DNA from 2 places in the Vibrio gallaecicus genome. Region 1 is predicted to be linked to the other one. Evidence: predicted binding sites of a transcription regulator. Region 1 holds the regulator's gene; the other holds the start of a gene.
The links. Region 1 encodes CRP, which controls carbon source genes, mostly activating them, when cyclic AMP is high. Its sites were predicted from a motif close to TGTGANNNNNNTCACA; they were not measured.
Positions count from the first base shown of each region.

Region 2: a site for CRP is predicted at 1,466-1,481, ahead of OCU78_RS12005 (CTP synthase). Genes of this name have one in related genera too.

Region 1 covers NZ_AP025490.1:2,966,510-2,980,962, forward strand. Annotated here, with positions in the region: gene kefB (glutathione-regulated potassium-efflux system protein KefB) at 1-460, opposite strand, end outside; gene kefG (glutathione-regulated potassium-efflux system ancillary protein KefG) at 447-1,055, opposite strand; gene OCU78_RS13040 (ABC transporter ATP-binding protein) at 1,251-3,173, shown strand; gene OCU78_RS13045 (TIGR02444 family protein) at 3,170-3,649, shown strand; gene OCU78_RS13050 (hydrolase) at 3,901-4,878, shown strand; gene OCU78_RS13055 (YheU family protein) at 4,960-5,172, shown strand; gene OCU78_RS13060 (phosphoribulokinase) at 5,319-6,188, shown strand; gene crp (cAMP-activated global transcriptional regulator CRP) at 6,430-7,062, shown strand; gene OCU78_RS13070 (DUF1338 domain-containing protein) at 7,291-8,082, opposite strand; gene astD (succinylglutamate-semialdehyde dehydrogenase) at 8,283-9,740, opposite strand; gene astA (arginine N-succinyltransferase) at 9,877-10,896, opposite strand; gene OCU78_RS13085 (aspartate aminotransferase family protein) at 11,007-12,218, opposite strand; gene OCU78_RS13090 (aminodeoxychorismate/anthranilate synthase component II) at 12,618-13,196, opposite strand; gene OCU78_RS13095 (endonuclease I family protein) at 13,474-14,364, opposite strand; gene OCU78_RS13100 (ExeM/NucH family extracellular endonuclease) at 14,415-14,453, opposite strand, start outside.
Region 2 covers NZ_AP025490.1:2,771,234-2,776,672, reverse strand. Annotated here, with positions in the region: gene relA (GTP diphosphokinase) at 1-372, shown strand, start outside; gene mazG (nucleoside triphosphate pyrophosphohydrolase) at 618-1,418, shown strand; gene OCU78_RS12005 (CTP synthase) at 1,566-3,203, shown strand; gene eno (phosphopyruvate hydratase) at 3,290-4,588, shown strand; gene ftsB (cell division protein FtsB) at 4,780-5,061, shown strand; gene ispD (2-C-methyl-D-erythritol 4-phosphate cytidylyltransferase) at 5,061-5,439, shown strand, end outside.

The DNA of each region.
Region 1 (14,453 bases):
AAACCGCGAAGCCAGAATCACCAGCTTCTTTACCCGCTAGCCCTCTCTCTTCGATGACTTTTAACGCTATTGCGGTTGAAGAAAGGGCAAGCCCCATACCTATCACAAGGCTGACTTGCCAGCTATCAACAAACAAACTAGCAATTGCCATAATAAATAATGTGCTTAAGATAACCTGAGCGCCACCTAACCCTAAGATTGGTCCACGCATTTGCCACAGTTTTTTAGGGTTAAGCTCTAATCCGATGAGGAACAGGAGTAAGACAACACCAAATTCAGAGAAATGTAATATTGCTTCCACGTCACTTATTAGCCCAAAACCCCATGGACCAATCGCAACGCCAGCTAATAGGTAACCGAGAACAGAGCCAAGCCCAGCTCGCTGCGCAATAGGAACTGCGATAACTGCAGCTGATAGAAAAATCACACTACCTTGAAGAAAGTCATTAGTCAGAGCCATCTTGCGCTCCCGAGTGTTGAGTTAAATCTTCCGGTAAAATAACTAAAGGGTTACGTAACCAGTCTCGATATTGATCAGCATGTTGATAACGCTCTGCATCCGAAACATTTCTCGCCCAGTGCAAAACTAAAGGCTCCATCCAGTTCATTTTACAAAGTAAAGCCGTCAACTCGAACGGTTGTAAAATTTCTTGAAGAGGATATTTATTATAGCCGCTCTCACCGAATGCTTCTTCTTTACCACCTGTAGTTATCACACTGCGCCAATATTTACCCTGCAACGCTGTTTCGTCACCGAATGCAAAACCTTTACATAACACGCGATCAAACCACTCCTTTAAGAGTGATGGACATGAATACATAAACAAGGGATGTTGGAAAACAATCACATCATGCTGATTTAACAATTCATGCTCAAAAGGAACATCAATAAAGAAATCCGGATACGCAGCATAAATATCATGCACTTTAACGTGATGCAACGACTCGATTTTTTTGATCATCACCTGATTGGCAATTGAGCTTTTCGGCTCAGGGTGAGCGTAAATAATCAGCACTTTAGGCACTGAATCGTTAGCTAATGGTGTATTACTCATTCCTTCGAAACATTCCTTACAAAGCAAAGCGTTGAAACAACGTTGGTTTATCAAAAATAAAACCGTACGTATTCAAGTAAAGGTTATCAATATGTTATCTGCATCATAACCCAAATTGCATTGTGATCGACTTTTATCTGGTTTACGCCTACTATGCCTGTCGTCTGCCCACCTCTAATTTCAATTGCTACTTCTATGATTACTTTTTCTGATATTCAACTGCTTCGCGGCGGTAAACCATTACTTGAACAAGCTTCAGCAACAATCCAACCTGGCGATAAAGTCGGTTTAGTCGGAAAAAATGGCTGTGGTAAATCTACATTATTTGCACTTATTAAAGATGAGCTTTCTATTGATGCCGGTACCTTTAGCCAACCCGCTCACTGGGAATTAGCGTGGGTTGCTCAAGAGACGCCTGCATTAGAGCGAACGGCCATTGAGTACGTGATTGATGGAGATAGAGAATATCGAGGATTAGAAGAGCAACTGGCTAAAGCTGAACAAGATGATAACGGCACTTTAGTGGCTGAGATTCACGGTAAAATAGAAACGATTGGCGGCTACACCATTAAATCACGCGCGGCCGAACTGTTAGATGGTTTAGGTTTTAGCCAAGAGCAAATGTCATGGAACTTGCCACAGTTTTCTGGTGGTTGGCGAATGCGTTTAAACCTAGCGCAAGCACTGCTATGCCGAAGTGATTTACTGTTACTCGATGAACCAACCAACCACTTAGACTTAGATGCTGTGATGTGGTTAGAGCGCTGGTTGCAAAACTACCCTGGTACACTTGTACTGATTTCTCACGATAGAGACTTCTTAGATCCGATTGTGAACCGTATTATTCATGTTGAAAACCAACTCCTGAATGAATACACGGGTAACTACTCGTCTTTTGAAACACAGCGTGCTCAGAAGCTAATCCTTCAACAAGCTATGTACCAAAAGCAGCAGAAACAAATGTCGCATATGCAAAGCTACATTGACCGTTTTCGTTACAAAGCATCAAAAGCTCGCCAAGCTCAAAGCCGTATTAAAGCATTAGAAAAAATGGAACAAGTGCTACCGGCTCAATTTGATAATCCATTTAGCTTCCAATTCAAAGAACCCGACGCCTTACCCAATCCGATCATGATGATGGACGAGGTATCAGCTGGCTATGGTGACCACCTCATCCTAGAAAAAATTCGTTTAAACTTAGTACCAGGCAGCCGCATTGGTTTACTTGGTCGTAATGGCGCAGGTAAGTCGACACTGATTAAACTGCTCTCGGGTGAACTAAAGCAGCAAGGTGGTGAGTTAAGTTATTCACAAGGCGTTAAGATCGGATACTTTGCTCAGCACCAATTGGAAACTCTGCACCCTGAAGAAACACCATTGCAGCACATGATGCAAATTGCGCCAAAGCACACAGAACAGCAGTTGCGTGATTACTTGGGTAGTTTTGGCTTCCAAGGTGAAAAAGCCATGGATAAGGTCGCACCTTTCTCTGGTGGCGAAAAAGCACGCCTCGTGTTGGCATTAGTCGTTTGGCAAAAGCCGAACTTACTTCTACTTGATGAACCAACCAACCACCTTGATTTGGATATGCGTCAGGCTCTGACTTTTGCCTTACAAACATTTGAAGGCGCAATGGTTATTGTCAGCCACGATAGGTACTTACTCCGCGCGACAACTGATGATCTATATTTAGTACATGACAAGCAAGTTGCTCCTTTTGATGGTGACCTAACTGACTATTACAAATGGTTATCAGAGCAACAAAAAGTCGAGCGTAAAGAAGCGCAAGCACTTGCTCCTGCAAAAGAAAGCACCAATAGTGCTGCCGCTAAAAAAGATCAAAAGCGTCGTGAGGCAGAATTCAGAAAACTGACTGCACCAATTCGTAAAAAGCTGACTCAATTTGAAAAGAAAATGGACTCGCTGACACTTTCTTTAGAAGAAGCCGAGCAAGAATTGTCAGATACTTCTCTTTATGAAGCTGAAAATAAAGCTAGACTTAATAAAGTATTGGCACAGCAAGCAACCAGCAAATCTCAATTAGAAGAAGTTGAAATGGACTGGATGGCAGCTCAAGAAGAACTAGAGCAAATGGAACAGGATATAGATAGCCTATGAGCCTAGAGCACGTAACGATATCACTAACACTTGAACGACTCTGGCAGTTCAGCCTTCAGTATTACAGTGTGCGTGAAGTAAAAGATGCGTGCTTATCTCTCCAAAATAATTTCCATGGTAACGTTAATTTGCTGCTGCTACTTAAATGGCTAGATGAGCAGCAAGTTAGCTTTCACGAAGAGGACTGGCACAAAGTCCAGCAATGTTTAAGTCGCTCAGAGGCTTTACTGCACAGTTATCGCGAGCTCAGAAAGCACCTAAAGCATCATGTATCTGATTCTTTATACAGAGAAGCCCTTCAGTTTGAACTCCAGCTTGAGAAACAACAGCAGTCGGATCTAGTAGATTGCATTAATACCCTCCCCCTCGATACCAACTATCACGAGCCTCTGGTTTTACGCTACTGCCGTCTACTGGGTGGAGAATCCCTATACTCGGCTTTTGCAGAACCAGCTCCGAACATCGCTAATCAATAGCTTTTAATCTCAGAAAATTTTCTATAATCAAAACCGTTTATCTTGTCTATTTTAATATTAAGTCCCTAATTGCATTTACTTATTACGGCTTACTATATCCAGAAAGTTGAGTTGTTCTTTACTCGTTCAATAAGCCAGCATTGCTTCCATTCAGATAAACCCAACACTTGCACTCAACGCCCTGATAGACCAAGCTCAAAGAATGAAATACAAAAGATAATTACTCATTAACGGATGGACTGAGTTTTTCTATGACCATATTTACCGCAGCTGCGGGCTTATCAAACCCTCACCTACAGACTCTGGTGCCACGGTTTATTCGTAAACAGACTCTGTTTAAACCCACTTGGCAAACCTTAGATACACCAGATGGTGATTTTCTCGATCTTGCTTGGAGTGAAGAGCCAACAGGTGAACAGCTAAAGAAAAAACCTATCTTCGTGTTATTTCACGGGCTAGAAGGCAGTTTCGAAAGCCCTTATGCTAACGGCTTAATGAATGCTTTCGCAAAAGACGGGTGGTTATCCGTCATGATGCACTTTCGAGGATGCAGCGGAAAACCGAACCGATTAGCCAGAGCCTATCATTCAGGCGAAGTAGAAGATGCGCGCTTCTTTCTTGAGTTTTTAAACAAACAATTTCCAGACAACCCTAAAGTAGCCGTAGGTATTTCTTTAGGTGGTAACATGCTTGCTAATTATCTAGCCGATTACGCTGACGATCCTTTACTATCAGCAGCAACTATAGTTTCAGCCCCTTTTGATCTTGCCAGTTGTTCAAGCCGAATTGAGCAAGGCTTCTCTAAAATCTATAAAAAGTACTTATTAAATTCACTAAAAGATAATGCATTGAAAAAAGGGCAGATCCTGCTTGATGAACTGGGGATCAGCGCTGAATCCATCAAGAACATTCGTCACTTATACGAATTTGATGAAAGGATTACCGCGCCACTGCATGGTTTCAAAAACGCTCAAGATTACTATGTAAAATGTTCAGCTCTTTCAAAATTACAAAAAATCAAACTGCCAACTCAGATCATTCATGCTAAAGATGACCCATTCATGACAGATGCCGTGATCCCTAAATTTGTACTTCCAGAAAATATCGATTATCGCCTATTCCAGCATGGTGGCCATGTTGGATTTATCACTGGGAACACCTTAAAACCTCGCTTCTGGCTAGAAGAAGCACTGCCTGCCTACTATGAAAGTATTCAAGATTCGGCATAATGGTTGCCTTATTTTCTTTCGTCATTTCCATGAACCAATAAGGTTCTAACCAAAAGCTGACCGTAAAATAGAGATGTATTTATGATCATTCCATGGCAAGACATTGCACCTGAAACATTAGAAAACCTCGTTAAGGAGTTTGTGCTTCGTGAAGGTACTGATTACGGGGATGTTGAAATTTCTCTACAAAATAAAATTGACCAAGTAAAAAACCAACTGAAGACAGGCGATGCCAATATCGTCTTTTCTGAGTTGCACGAAACTGTTGATATTCAGCTACGTCATACAATGTGAAGTTGAGTTTAAGCAATGAATGGAATCAAAGAACAACAATAAGTAGAGTAACCGTATGGCAGGGAGCTATGCTGCGCTAGCCAGTGAGCCATGTTATAGTGAAAGCGATTGCTAACAAGTAAGTTACTACAAAGACAAGGGTTGTCATGTCCGCTAAACATCCAATTATCGCAGTAACGGGTTCATCAGGAGCCGGTACAACTACAACTTCCGAAGCCTTTAGAAAAATGTTCAATATGATGGACGTAAAGGCAGCATGGGTAGAAGGCGATAGCTTTCACCGCTTCACTCGCCCAGAAATGGATGTAGAGATCCGTAAAGCACGCGAACAAGGAAAGCACATCAGTTACTTTGGCCCACAAGCCAACGACTTTGGAGCACTGGCTGAGTTTTTCCGTAAATATGGTAATGAAGGTACAGGGCAAGTACGCCGCTACCTTCATACTTTTGATGAAGCCGTTCCATATAATCAAATGCCAGGCACTTTCACGCCTTGGCAGGATATTCCTGAAAACTCGGATGTGATGTTCTATGAAGGACTACACGGTGGTGTTGTGGATGGCGACATTAATGCCTCACAACATGTCGATTTATTGATTGGCATGGTACCCATCGTAAACTTAGAGTGGATTCAAAAGTTCGTCCGAGATACTCGCGACCGAGGGCATTCTCGTGAAGCGGTAATGGACTCCATTGTTCGTTCAATGGACGACTATTTGAATTACATTACACCACAATTTTCACGTACTCATATCAACTTCCAACGTGTTCCGACAGTCGATACATCAAACCCTCTGAACGCAAAAGGAATCCCTAGTTTAGATGAAAGCTTCGTAGTCATTCGATTGCGTGGCATTAAAAATGTCGATTTCCCATACCTTTTAGCAATGATTGATGGCTCATTTATGTCGCGACATAATACGCTAGTCGTGCCAGGCGGGAAGATGAGCTTTGCTATGGAGCTCATTGTTAGACCTATCCTTCAACAGCTGATTGAAACTGGAAAAATAGGTTAACAGAACGTCATTTTATCAGGTTACTTTTCATACCGTGATCATGTGCACAATTTTGCGTAAAAAATCGCAGCTTGGTCACGATTAAAATCAAGAAATAGTGACTGAAAAAGGATACTATTTTAGTCCGAAACAAAAGATAGCTTGCAGCACTGAAAAAGTGCTCTTACCCTAAAGCCTAATTTAGGCTTAGCTAATTAATACGGAAAGCAGCAAGCATACCCTGCAGAGGAAGTGAGATATTATGGTTCTAGGTAAACCTCAAACCGATCCAACATTAGAATGGTTTCTGTCACATTGTCATATTCATAAGTACCCTTCTAAAAGCACGCTAATTCACGCTGGTGAAAAAGCGGAAACCTTGTACTACATCGTAAAAGGTTCTGTTGCGGTTCTAATCAAAGATGAAGAAGGTAAGGAGATGATTCTTTCTTACCTAAACCAAGGTGACTTTATTGGTGAGCTTGGTCTATTTGAAGAAGACCAAGAGCGTACTGCTTGGGTTCGTGCTAAATCTCCTTGTGAAGTGGCTGAAATTTCATTTAAGAAATTCCGTCAACTTATCCAAGTGAACCCAGACATCTTAATGCGTCTATCATCTCAAATGGCTAATCGTCTACAAGTGACTAGCCAAAAAGTAGGTGACTTAGCTTTCCTTGACGTGACTGGTCGTATCGCTCAAACGCTACTAAACCTAGCTAAACAGCCAGATGCAATGACTCACCCAGACGGCATGCAAATCAAGATCACTCGTCAAGAGATCGGTCAGATTGTTGGCTGTTCACGTGAGACTGTTGGTCGTATCTTGAAGATGCTAGAAGAGCAGAACTTAATTTCAGCTCACGGTAAGACTATCGTTGTTTACGGTACTCGCTAATTTTTAATCGCTCTAGCTAGCAATTAAAAGCCGAGACAAATATTAAAGCCACCAGCTGCAAAGTTGGTGGCTTTTTCTTTTCTAGGCTCTAGGTTCTAGGTTCTAGGTTCTAGGTTCTAGGTTCTAGGTTCTAGGTTCTAGGTTCTAGGTTCTAGGTTCTAGGTTCTAGGTTCTAGGTTCTAGGTTCTAGGGCTTAGTAATGAAAGCCTCTAGAGAACACAAGTTAGATTAGCTATCTGTACTTTCAAAAATCTTATCGGCAGAAGCCGCAACAAAACCAGTATAGATTTCCCCATTTGCCATCACGTAGCGCTTAGCAAATTCGTAAAAGCCACCCGGGATCATTTCGACACCTTCGGTGAAAGTAACCGCGACTTTATCCGCCATCGTTGAAGATTGTTCAAGAAGCACTTCAGGTGATCCTTTTACTTCTCCACCAGCACTATTGATAGTAAAACCTTCATCTCTCAAGTAGTCATTCACAGACTGAACTTCATCAAACTTATTCAGTTGATTCACACTTACTGTGAAATGGTTTGCCCCATAACCATGTGCCGCAAGCCAAGAAGCGTACTCACTTTCTTTTGCCAACACTTGGAAATCCACAAAGCTTAAATCCCATAGTCGCCCACCAAATAGGAACTCATGACCTTTTAGCTTATTGGTGTCCAATTGCTTCACAAGCTTAGCAACGATTGTTTGTAACTCCGCTGAACACTCTTCAACTTTAAGTTCACTAATGAACACTTTTGGTTGATTTGGATCTGGGTGTTCAAAATGCTTCGCGACTAATTTTTTACTTTCGAAAAGATAATCACCACAAGCTTGATAGCCTAGATCTATAAATGGTTTGGCTAGAGTATCAATGCCAAGCGGGGCTACGTTGAAAGTTCGCAGTGCAATATGGTCGTTGATCAACGCTTCGTCTTCTTTCAACAGCTGCTGAACTTGAGCTGCTGAAGGGCATAAACGTTGAATATAATCGTTCCATAATGAGCTGAATAATAGATCGGGCGTCATGGTGACTCCTTGTCGAGGGTACTAGCAAGCTAGAGATATTGGATTAAGAAGATAAGCTACCGCTTATGCCGCAGCCATTTTGCAATCATTGTCACTGGCAGAAGCTTTCCATGAATAAGCAATCACCAGAGTTTTTATTATTATGACTAGCCTTACATCGAGATAAGGCTAGTATTTAAGCTTTATATTCAGTGATTTATTTAAAGTTCAATACCTGGGCTAAATGTCGCGGGCAGCAATGTCTCTCCACCTTCCATTGAAGCCATTGGATAAGCACAGTAATCCGCAGCGTAGTAAGCACTTGGTCGTAAGTTACCCGACGCACCAGGTCCACCAAATGGTGCATCACCACTTGCCCCTGTCAGTTGTCGGTTACGGTTTACAATACCTGCACGGATATGATCCACGAAATATTCCCATTCAGAGTCATCCGTTGAAACAAGACCTGCAGATAAGCCAAAACGAGTATCGTTAGCTAGGTTTACGGCCTCTTCCAATGATTGGTAACGCACAACTTGTAGAAGTGGTCCAAAATATTCCTCATCAGGCAACTCAGCAATGTTTGTTGCATCGATAATACCAGGAGTCACAAATGCAGCTTCAAGCCCTTTAGCTTCTACTAGGCTAACGCCTCCAAGAGACTGAAGGTTTGCTTGAGCATCAAGAATAAACTTCGCAGCCGCTTCTGAAATTTGTGGTCCCATGAAAGGTGCTGGTTCTGCAAAAGGTTGATCGACACGAATCTTCTGAGTCGCGGCTACCAATTTATTAATGAGTAAGTCGCCCTTCTCTCCCACTGGTACATATAAGCGACGAGCACAAGTACAGCGTTGACCCGCACTAATAAACGCAGATTGAATAATGGTATAAACCGTCGCGTCGACATCTCCATATTGGTCAGAGATAACCATAGGGTTGTTGCCGCCCATTTCAAGCGCCAGCATTTTACCCGGCTGACCTGCAAATTGACGATGTAGGATATGACCGGTATTTGCACTACCCGTAAATAGCACCCCATCTAAGCCTTTTGAGTCAGCTAATGCGATACCTGTTTCTTTAGCGCCTTGCACAAGGTTAATGACACCTGCAGGTAAGCCCGCCTCTTGCCATAACTTCATAGCAAACTCACCCGTCCAAGGCGTCTGCTCTGAAGGTTTGAATACCACGGTATTACCCGATAGCAATGCTGGAACAATATGACCGTTAGGCAAGTGACCAGGGAAGTTATAAGGACCGAAGACAGCCATTACACCCAATGGGCGGTGACGAAGTACAATTTGGTTGCCAGCAGCTTCACGAGAAGCTTCACCTGTACGTTCATGATATGCACGAATTGAAATGGCAATCTTACCTGCCATTGCACCTGCTTCAGTACGAGTCTCCCAAATTGGTTTGCCCGTTTCTTTTGCAATAATCTGTGCAATTTCTTCACTGTTTTCTTTCACTTTTTCAGCGAAAGCCAAAACAATAGCTTCACGCTCAGCAAAACTTAATTTCTTCCAACCTACAAATGCGTTACGCGCCGCGCTAACTGCTGATTCCACTTGAGCTGGAGTTGCACTGTCGCCTTGCCAAACAACCTCATTATTAAATGGGCTGACTGATGTCATCGCTTCGCCTTGTCCGGCTACCCATTGCCCTGCAATCCACTGAGTCATACTACTGTCCTTACTTACAATTTTTCAAAAAGTACTTAATGCACTTTCTTTGGTCATTTCTAACCTTGAGCATTTCTAGCTTTGGTCATTTATCGCTTCAGTCATTTCACGACTCCACAAAGAAGCCGAAACAGACTTACTGAACGAGCATGCGAACAAAGTCGCCTTCTTTAACTTCTAAAGCTTTAGCAACTTCTGGTGATAGGATCACCTTATCACTCGCTTGATCGTATGCACCTTTCGCTGCAACCGCTCGGAAATTTTCAAACGAGGTATTACCAATTAGGTAATCTTGAGAGCTTGAATGCTCCGAGATCTTCACCTGTGCTCTGATCGAATGGCGAACAGATTCAATATTTCGTAAATCACATTCAACAGTTGGACCAGCGTCAAAAATGTCGACATAACCTCGGTTCGTAAAACCTTCTCGCTCTAACAGCTTTAATGCTGGGCGAGTATTATCGTGAACCTGTCCGATTACCGCTTGAGCTTCTTGGCTCAGTAAATTCACGTATATCGGTAACTTAGGCATAAGATCAGCAATAAAGCCTTTTTTTCCGATACCGGTTAAATAATCTGCCAGCGTGAAATCAATAGAGAAGAAATGCTCTTGCAGCCACTGCCAGAAAGGTGAATTACCATCAGCGTCAGATACGCCACGCATCTCAGCAAAAATCGTTTCGGAGAAACGCTCTGGGTGCTCAGACATGATCAAGAAACGGCACTTTGACATCAAACGACCATTCAATCCCCCACGGAAAGATGGACGTAAAAACAAAGTACAAATTTCACTGCAGCCTGTGTAGTTATTACCAAAAGTCAGAAGCTTAACAACATTGTTCACGCCCAACTTTTGTGATGAGTGAACAACCTTGCTGATATGGTAAGAGTAAAATGGGACGTCCCAACCGATAGAAGCTTCGATACCTGTGGTACCGGCCACTTCTCCTGTTTCGCTATCAACGCCAACCATTAGGTAGCCTTCATCACCAGGTTCGGTGACATCCGCTTTGGAAAAGCTGTATTCAGAATGCGTAATGCGGTTAGTTAGGAGCTCTTCATTTACAGGAAGAGATGTGAATCCATGTCCTGATTCAACGGCGCAAGCATGCAGCGCGTCATAATCAGATAATTTAATAGGGCGAACAACTAGCATCAATATTCCCTCCAGATGCAAAACAGGCCCAAAACTAGACAGTCTGGGCCTTTAGCAAGTCATCATAGAATCGCTCTATGGCGAATATTCTTATGACGCGAGCTTTGAGGCTAAACTAACGTCGCGATTGCTTTGTCTAGTTTTGCTAAGCCTTCTTCAATTTCTTGTTTAGTGATGACAAGTGACGGTGTGAAACGGACTACATTCGCTCCCGCAACCAATACCATCAAGCCTTCTTTACCCGCAGCAACTAATACATCACGAGCTCGACCCTGCCATTTCTCATTAAGTGCAGCACCTAGCAGTAAACCTTTACCACGTACTTCACTAAAAATTTGGTACTTATCATTTATTCTAGTCAAACCTTCACGGAATAGCGCTTCACGCTCTTTAACACCCGCTAAAGTTTCAGGTTGGCTCACCACATCAACTACCGCTTCTGCTACTGCACAAGCCAACGGGTTACCACCGTAAGTTGAACCATGAGTACCCACTTTAAGGTGAGGAGCTAAAGCGTCAGTAGTCAGCATTGCACCAATAGGGAAGCCGCCACCAAGAGATTTTGCTGTACTAAGAATATCTGGCGTTACACCTAAACCTTGGTAAGCGTAGAAATCACCAGTACGACCATTACCTGTTTGTACTTCATCAAAAATAAGAAGCGCATTGTGTTTATCACACAGTTCACGGACAGCATTCATGAATTCAGATGTTGGCGAAATAATACCGCCCTCACCTTGCAATGGTTCCATCATCACAGCACAAGTGCGCTCAGAGATGTGTGCTTCTAAAGCGGCTATATCATTATAAGGTAGATGAGTAACATCGCCTGGCTTAGGACCAAAGCCGTCAGAGTAAGCTTCTTGACCACCAACAGTTACAGTAAAGAATGTACGACCATGGAAACCTTGTTTAAATGCAATGATTTCTGACTTTTCAGGTCCATGCACGTCAACAGCCCAACGGCGAGCTAATTTAAGTGCCGCTTCATTCGCTTCCGCGCCAGAGTTTGCAAAGAAAACTTTATCAGCAAAGCAAACGTCTGTTAGCTTCTTAGCAAGGCGTAATGCTGGCTCATTGGTCATAACATTACTTAGATGCCAAATCTTATTTGCTTGCTCAGTCACGGCATTCACCATTGCTGGGTGACAGTGACCTAAACAACTTACTGCGATACCACCAGCAAAGTCGATATACTCTCGACCTTCTTGGTCCCAGACTCGTGCGCCTTCGCCTTTAACTGGAATCATTTCCATTGGGTTATAACAAGGCACCATCACCTCGTTAAACAGACTACGTTCTACTTTATTTTCCACTGTCATCGCACATTCCTTTATCGATACCGCATGCTTCGCAAATAAGCGTAATGATTCATAAGTGAGACAAAATTATTTTGTTCCGCTTTTATCCCGCTGCAGCATTGTATTTACATTTAATTAACCATTTCAATAGTGATTTATTCTTTCACATCGGAAAACAACTGAATAAACGTCACTGCCTCTGACTATTTATGCATCAAGTAGTTTGTTTTATGAAGCTTTTTTTATCGAGGGAGGTGTTCAGCCGTAACAATACATAGCAAAGACGGTGATATAGCACTGTCCGCACTAAATACGGCGAATAAGTTTGCAAAGGCGGGATTACGAAATATAGAGATAACAAATGTTATAAAAAGTGATCGGTGTCCGTTAGGGGCTATGCGTAAACAAGAAATAAAACACTTAACGAGCGAGGAAGTTAGCCAGTAACTGGTGTCCCTGTTCTGTTTTAATTGACTCTGGGTGGAATTGAACCGCATCGATCGGTAACGTCTTATGCTGATAACCCATGATTTCATCCATGCTGCCATCCTCAAATTCAGTCCAAGCCGTTAGTTCGAAACAATCAGGTAATGTGCCATTTTTAACGACTAGTGAGTGATAGCGAGTTACCGTTAATGGATTATTTAAGCTTTGAAAAACACTTCGTCCATTGTGTCTAATTGGAGACGTTTTTCCATGCATAACTTGCCTAGCTCGTACGACTTCACCACCAAAAACTTGGGCAATCGCTTGATGACCTAAACAAACTCCCATTAAAGGCAATTTACCGGCGAAATGCTCTATAGCAGCTAATGAGATACCTGCATCATTGGGAGTACAAGGACCAGGAGAGATCACCAAATGGGATGGAGCGAGTGCTTCAATGCCAGCAATATCAATCTCATCATTACGTACCACTTTCACCGTTGCACCTAACTCACAAAAGTATTGGTACAGGTTATAAGTAAAAGAGTCGTAGTTATCGATGATTAATAGCATGAGTAAATCGTTGACCGTATTGAAGGGAGGACAATAGGGTGTGTATTGTGCAGTAAGAGGCTAGAAAGGCAAGTATTTCTGTTCAAAGGTAAAATATCCAACTATGAATAATTCCCTATTCTTTGAAGGCTAGAACTCTCTGATACTTGCATTAGCCAAGGAGTCACCAATAAAAAGAAAGGCGCACAAGGCACCTTTCTCTGTTATTGGTTCTTTAGTTATTGGCTTCTTATTTAAAACCCATCACCTAGTAACAAGCATAGCGATGATCTATTCGCTACTTACAATCTTTAGCAAAGATTGAGTCCACCCATTGTGGGTTATCAACGAATGGGTTTCGGTTACCTTGAATCTCTTGAATTTTAGTGTTTCTATTAAATTCAAATTCATCTACTGCATCTTGGGTATTCCAAGCCAGTAACGTACACACATTCCCTAGAGCAGTACCGTTATCTACCACTGTTGGTACTAATTCTAGATCTGGTGTCTTAGAGTCATTACCTTCATAACGTGTTGCCATGTAGAAGATCATACGAGCAACGTCGCCTTTCACTTGATCACGAGGCTCAAATGAGTCGCCATCACTGTAGTTTCCAGGCGCTTCAGTCAACTCACTTCCGCCGTTATCAAACTCTAAATTCCCACGTTTGCTGTTCACAGACTCATCTGTAGGACGAAGGTGATGAATATCTGTATAGCCGTAAGCACTCTTATCGTTGAATCCACCATTTGATTTCGGGTAAGTATGTTCACGGTTCCAGTTATCCTGACCTAAACTGCCTTGACCTGTCTTCTGCCCTTTCTCTTGCGAGCGACCGGTATACATTAGAATAACGTTGTTACTGTTATTCGGATCTTCATCCGTTTTATCTAATGCATCCCACACATCAAAGCTGCTAGATGAATACGGTAACTTAGTAATACCAGTAGAGATAATACTATTCAGGGCAGCTTTCAGTTCATCGCCTGATTTGTCTAACGCGCTATCGTAGTAACCATTTGGGTTATGTATTTCACCAGGTGGTACTGGCGGCTCTACAATTGTCATTTCACACGTTACCGATGGAATACCACCAACAACATGTGGATCATGAGCTTGTTCATAAGCTGCCGTTGCGGCAGAGGCATACGCACATGGGATAAGTAATGTAAGTAATGTTTTTTTCATCATAATATTTCGATTAGGGGCGAATTCGCCCCTCTCCTATCAGCAACGAGTTATTTGAACTTACGACGTAAGAAGCCAAGACCTAATAG
Region 2 (5,439 bases), 200 kb from region 1:
GATATCAAAGGTTATATTACTCAAGGTCGTGGTATCTCAGTACACCGCAGTGATTGTGAACAGCTAAGTGAGCTGAGTTTACATGCGCCAGAGCGAATCATTGATACGGTATGGGGAAGCGGTTTTGTTGGTTCGTATATTCTGACTTTGCGTGTAGAAGCCCTAGAACGTAATGGTTTATTGAAAGACATCACATCATTGTTCGCGAATGAAAAAGTCAGCGTAACGACGATGAAGAGCCGTATTGACTATAAACGTCAGCTGTCGGTCATGGATTTTGATTTAGAAGTAACGAATATTGAAATTCTGAGTCGAGTGACGAGTCGAGTTGAACAAATTAAAGATGTAATGAGCGTCAAACGCCTCGGCTAACTTTCACGTTGCATTAGTCACTTTTACTGCGTTAACTGCGCTTTCTTGTTCCATCACATAGGCAAGCTATGCTCAGGAATCGTGAAAGCTTGTTGCCTTGTTAAAGTAACAACTGCTTAGTGAAAGATACGTAATTAGAGATTAGATAGTATCAACAAAGGTGAGTGGTTTTGGCTGCTCACCTTTTTTAGTTTTAATCGATGTTTTAAATTATTAAAAACAAAGACAGTAATAGGAAGGAAACGATGAATCACCCGATTGAACAACTTGAACAGATCATGACTAAGCTGCGCGATCCAAAAGGTGGCTGTCCTTGGGATTTAAAACAAAATTTTGAAACCATTGTTCCACATACTATCGAAGAAACCTATGAGGTGGTGGACGCAATTCATAATAAGGACTGGCCTAATCTTCAAGAAGAACTGGGTGATTTATTGTTTCAGGTGATCTTTTATAGCCAACTAGCTAAAGAGCAAGGTTTGTTTGAGTTTTCGGATGTGGTTGATGGAGTGAATGAAAAGCTAACTCGTCGTCATCCTCATGTTTTCTCCGATGCCAAATTTGAGAATGACGAAGAAATAAATGCAAATTGGGAGGCAGAGAAAGCTAAAGAAAAATCTCAAATAGGAAAAACTCAGGAAAGTATTCTAGACTCAATACCAAAATCTTTACCTGCACTTTCCAAGGCTCATAAAATACAAAAGCAAGTTGCGAAATATGGTTTTGATTGGGACACGATAGGTCCTGTTGTAGGGAAGGTTCTTGAGGAAGTCGATGAAGTGCTTGAAGAGGCTATGCAAGTGACTCCAAATGAAGACTTAGTGGAAGAAGAACTGGGTGATTTACTCTTTGCGACGGTTAATTTAGTGCGTCACTTAGGGAAAAATCCAGAATCAGCCCTTAATAAAGCCAATTTGAAATTTGAAAGAAGATTTCAAGGTGTAGAAAAAAAAGTAATAAATAAAGGTAAGGAATTAACGGATTTTTCTCTTCAAGAGCTTGATTCTATGTGGGATGAAGTCAAGGTTGAAGAGAAAATGAGATAAAGCCTTTAGCGATGAATTGATTTGAAGCAAAAAATAAAAAATAGCAGTGTGATAGATTTCACGTTGTGGCGATAAGGGGCTTCTGGTATATTTTCATCCCGTCCAGAAGTAGTCCATTTCCCTCATTCAACCAATTTCAGGTTAAACATGACGACAAATTACATTTTTGTTACTGGCGGGGTTGTATCCTCTCTAGGTAAAGGCATTGCTGCAGCATCTCTTGCAGCTATTTTAGAAGCTCGTGGTCTTAAAGTGACTATGATGAAGCTTGACCCTTACATCAACGTTGACCCAGGCACTATGAGCCCAACTCAACACGGTGAAGTGTTCGTCACGGAAGATGGCGCTGAAACTGACCTTGACCTTGGTCACTACGAGCGATTCATTCGCACCAAGATGACCAAGCGTAACAACTTCACTGCAGGTCGTGTTTACTCAGACGTTCTAGCAAGAGAACGCCGTGGTGATTACCTAGGTGCAACTATTCAGGTTATTCCACACATCACTAACTCTATCAAAGAGCGTGTTATTTCTGGCGCTGAAGGCCATGATATTGCGTTGGTTGAAGTTGGTGGTACTGTTGGTGATATCGAGTCTCTGCCATTTATGGAAGCGATCCGTCAACTAGCTGTTGAGCTTGGTCGTGAGCGTGCTATGTTTATGCACTTGACTCTTGTTCCTTATCTTGCAGCTGCTGGAGAAGTTAAAACTAAGCCAACGCAGCACTCTGTTAAAGAGCTACTGTCTATTGGTATTCAGCCTGACATTCTAGTATGTCGTTCAGACCGCAACATACCTACGAACGAACGTAAGAAAATTGCCTTGTTCTGTAATGTGCAAGAAAATGCAGTTATTTCTATGCGTGATGTTGACTCTATCTACAAGATCCCTCAGCTTATTAAAGCTCAGGGTACAGATGAACTTGTATGTAAGCGTTTCGGCATTACTGCTCCTGAAGCTGACTTGTCTGAATGGGAACAAGTTATTTACGAAGAAGCTAACCCAACGGGTGAAGTGACGATTGGTATGGTAGGTAAGTACATTGAACTGCCTGATGCATACAAATCAGTAAATGAAGCGCTAAAGCACGCGGGCTTGAAAAATCGCCTAAGCGTTAATATTAAATACGTAGATTCACAAGATGTTGAATCTCGTGGCGTAGAAGTTTTAGAAGGTCTAGATGCAATCCTTGTTCCTGGTGGTTTTGGTGACCGTGGTGTTGAAGGTAAGATTCTTGCTGCACAATACGCTCGTGAGAACAAAGTACCTTACTTGGGCATCTGTCTAGGCATGCAAGTAGCGCTTATCGAGTACGCTCGTAACGTTGCGAAAATGGAAGGGGCTCACTCTTCTGAATTTAGTTCTGAAACTAAATACCCAGTTGTTGGTCTGATTACAGAATGGATCGATGGCGAAGGTAAAGTGGAAGAGCGCACAGAATCTTCGGATCTAGGTGGCACAATGCGCCTGGGTTCACAGCTTTGTCACTTAGCTAAAGGGACTAAAGCATACGAATTATACGGTAGCGCGACGATCCATGAACGTCATCGTCACCGTTACGAAGTGAACAATAATCTTCGTCCGCAAATCGAAAAAGCAGGTCTAAAAGTATCAGGCCTATCTGCGGACAAGAAACTGGTTGAAGTTATTGAGAATCCGAACCACCCGTGGTTTGTTGCAGCTCAGTTCCACCCAGAGTTCACTTCAACACCTCGCGACGGTCACCCACTGTTTGCAGGTTTCGTTAAAGCCGCTGGTGAGTTCCAGCGCGGCGAACTTAAATAAGTAAAAGAATACAAGCAGCAGTATAAGTTGTACTGCTGCTATTTAATTTTGACATTTATATATATTCAACGAGAAGGAAACATTCAATGTCTAAGATCGTTAAAGTTCTAGGTCGTGAAATCATCGATTCACGTGGTAACCCAACAGTAGAAGCTGAAGTACACCTAGAAGGCGGTTTCGTAGGTATGGCTGCTGCTCCATCTGGCGCATCTACTGGTTCTCGCGAAGCTCTTGAGCTACGTGACGGCGACAAATCACGTTTCCTAGGTAAAGGTGTTCTTAAAGCAATTGAAGCTGTAAACGGCCCAATCGCTGAAGCTCTAGTTGGTACTGATGCTAAAGCACAAGCTGACGTTGACCAAATCATGCTTGACCTAGACGGTACTGATAACAAGTCTAAGTTTGGCGCGAACGCTATCCTAGCTGTTTCTCTAGCTAACGCAAAAGCTGCTGCTGCTGCGAAAGGCATGCCTCTATACGAGCACATTGCTGAGCTAAACGGTACTGCTGGCGTATTCTCTATGCCTCTACCAATGATGAACATCATCAACGGTGGTGAGCACGCAGATAACAACGTTGACATCCAAGAGTTCATGATCCAACCAGTTGGTGCTAAAACTCTTAAAGAAGCTCTACGTGTAGGTGCTGAAGTATTCCACAACCTAGCTAAAGTTCTTAAGTCTAAAGGCTACAGCACTGCAGTTGGTGATGAAGGTGGTTTCGCTCCTAACCTTAAGTCTAACGCAGAAGCTCTAGAAGTTATCGCAGAAGCTGTTGCAGCTGCTGGTTACGAACTAGGTAAAGACGTTACTCTTGCTATGGACTGTGCAGCATCTGAGTTCTTCGACAAAGAAGCTGGTATCTACAACATGAAGGGCGAAGGTAAAACTTTCACTTCTGTAGAGTTCAACCACTACCTAGCTGAGCTAGCGAACAACTTCCCAATCGTTTCTATCGAAGACGGTCTTGACGAGTCTGATTGGGATGGCTTCAAGCACCAAACAGAACTTCTAGGTGACAAGCTTCAAATCGTTGGTGACGATCTGTTCGTTACAAACACTAAGATTCTTGCTGAAGGTATCGAGAAAGGCGTAGCTAACTCTATCCTTATCAAGTTCAACCAAATCGGTTCTCTAACAGAGACTCTAGCTGCTATCAAGATGGCTAAAGACGCTGGCTACACTGCAGTAATCTCTCACCGTTCTGGCGAAACTGAAGATGCAACTATCGCTGATCTAGCGGTAGGTACAGCTGCAGGTCAAATCAAAACTGGTTCTATGAGCCGTTCTGACCGTGTTGCTAAGTACAACCAACTAATCCGTATCGAAGAAGCTCTAGGTTCTAAAGCTCCTTACAACGGTCTTAAAGAAGTTAAAGGTCAATAATTCATACCTTTGAATTATTAGCTTAAAGCTTTGAATGCCCTGCTAATGCGGGGCATTTTTTTGTCTATAGAAAAGTGAATGGCAGAAACTCTAGGCTTCTCTTACATCACACTTCTCGCACCATTTTGCTCATTATGGTATATATGTGCCTTAATAAATGTTCCCTTCTTTTTCAATCAGCGAAAGGTGTTATGCGAATTTTTGCTTTAGTACTCATAGTGTTATTGGGCTGGCTGCAATACACATTATGGCTAGGAAAAAATGGTATTTCGGACTATTACAGTGTTAACAATGAAATTCAGATACAGCGCCAAGTGAATGAAAAGCTTCATAACCGTAATGCTGAAATGTTTGCTGAAATTGATGATTTAAGCCAAGGCTTGGATGCGATTGAAGAACGAGCAAGACATGAACTTGGAATGGTTAAAGATGGCGAAACCTTTTATCGTATTATCGGCGAGGGAACTAACTGATGTCTATTAAAGTTGACCAGGTTGTAGCCATTGTACCAGCTGCTGGTGTGGGGAGCCGAATGAAGGCTGACCGCCCCAAGCAATACTTAATGATTCATGGTAAAACAATTTTAGAACATACCGTTGCTAAATTACTTTCTCACCCTCAGGTTGAATGTGTTGTGATTGCAGTTGATGACAGTGACCCGTACTTTTCGGATTTATCAATCAGTCAAAACTCGCGAGTGATTAGGGTTTCTGGCGGGAAAGAACGTGCTGACTCGGTGCTTTCTGCCTTGGATTTTCTTAATGAGCAGCAAAAAAGTGGTTGGGTTATGGTTCATGACGCAGCAAGACCTTGCTTATCTTCGGCTGATATTGATAAGTTGATTGATTCAG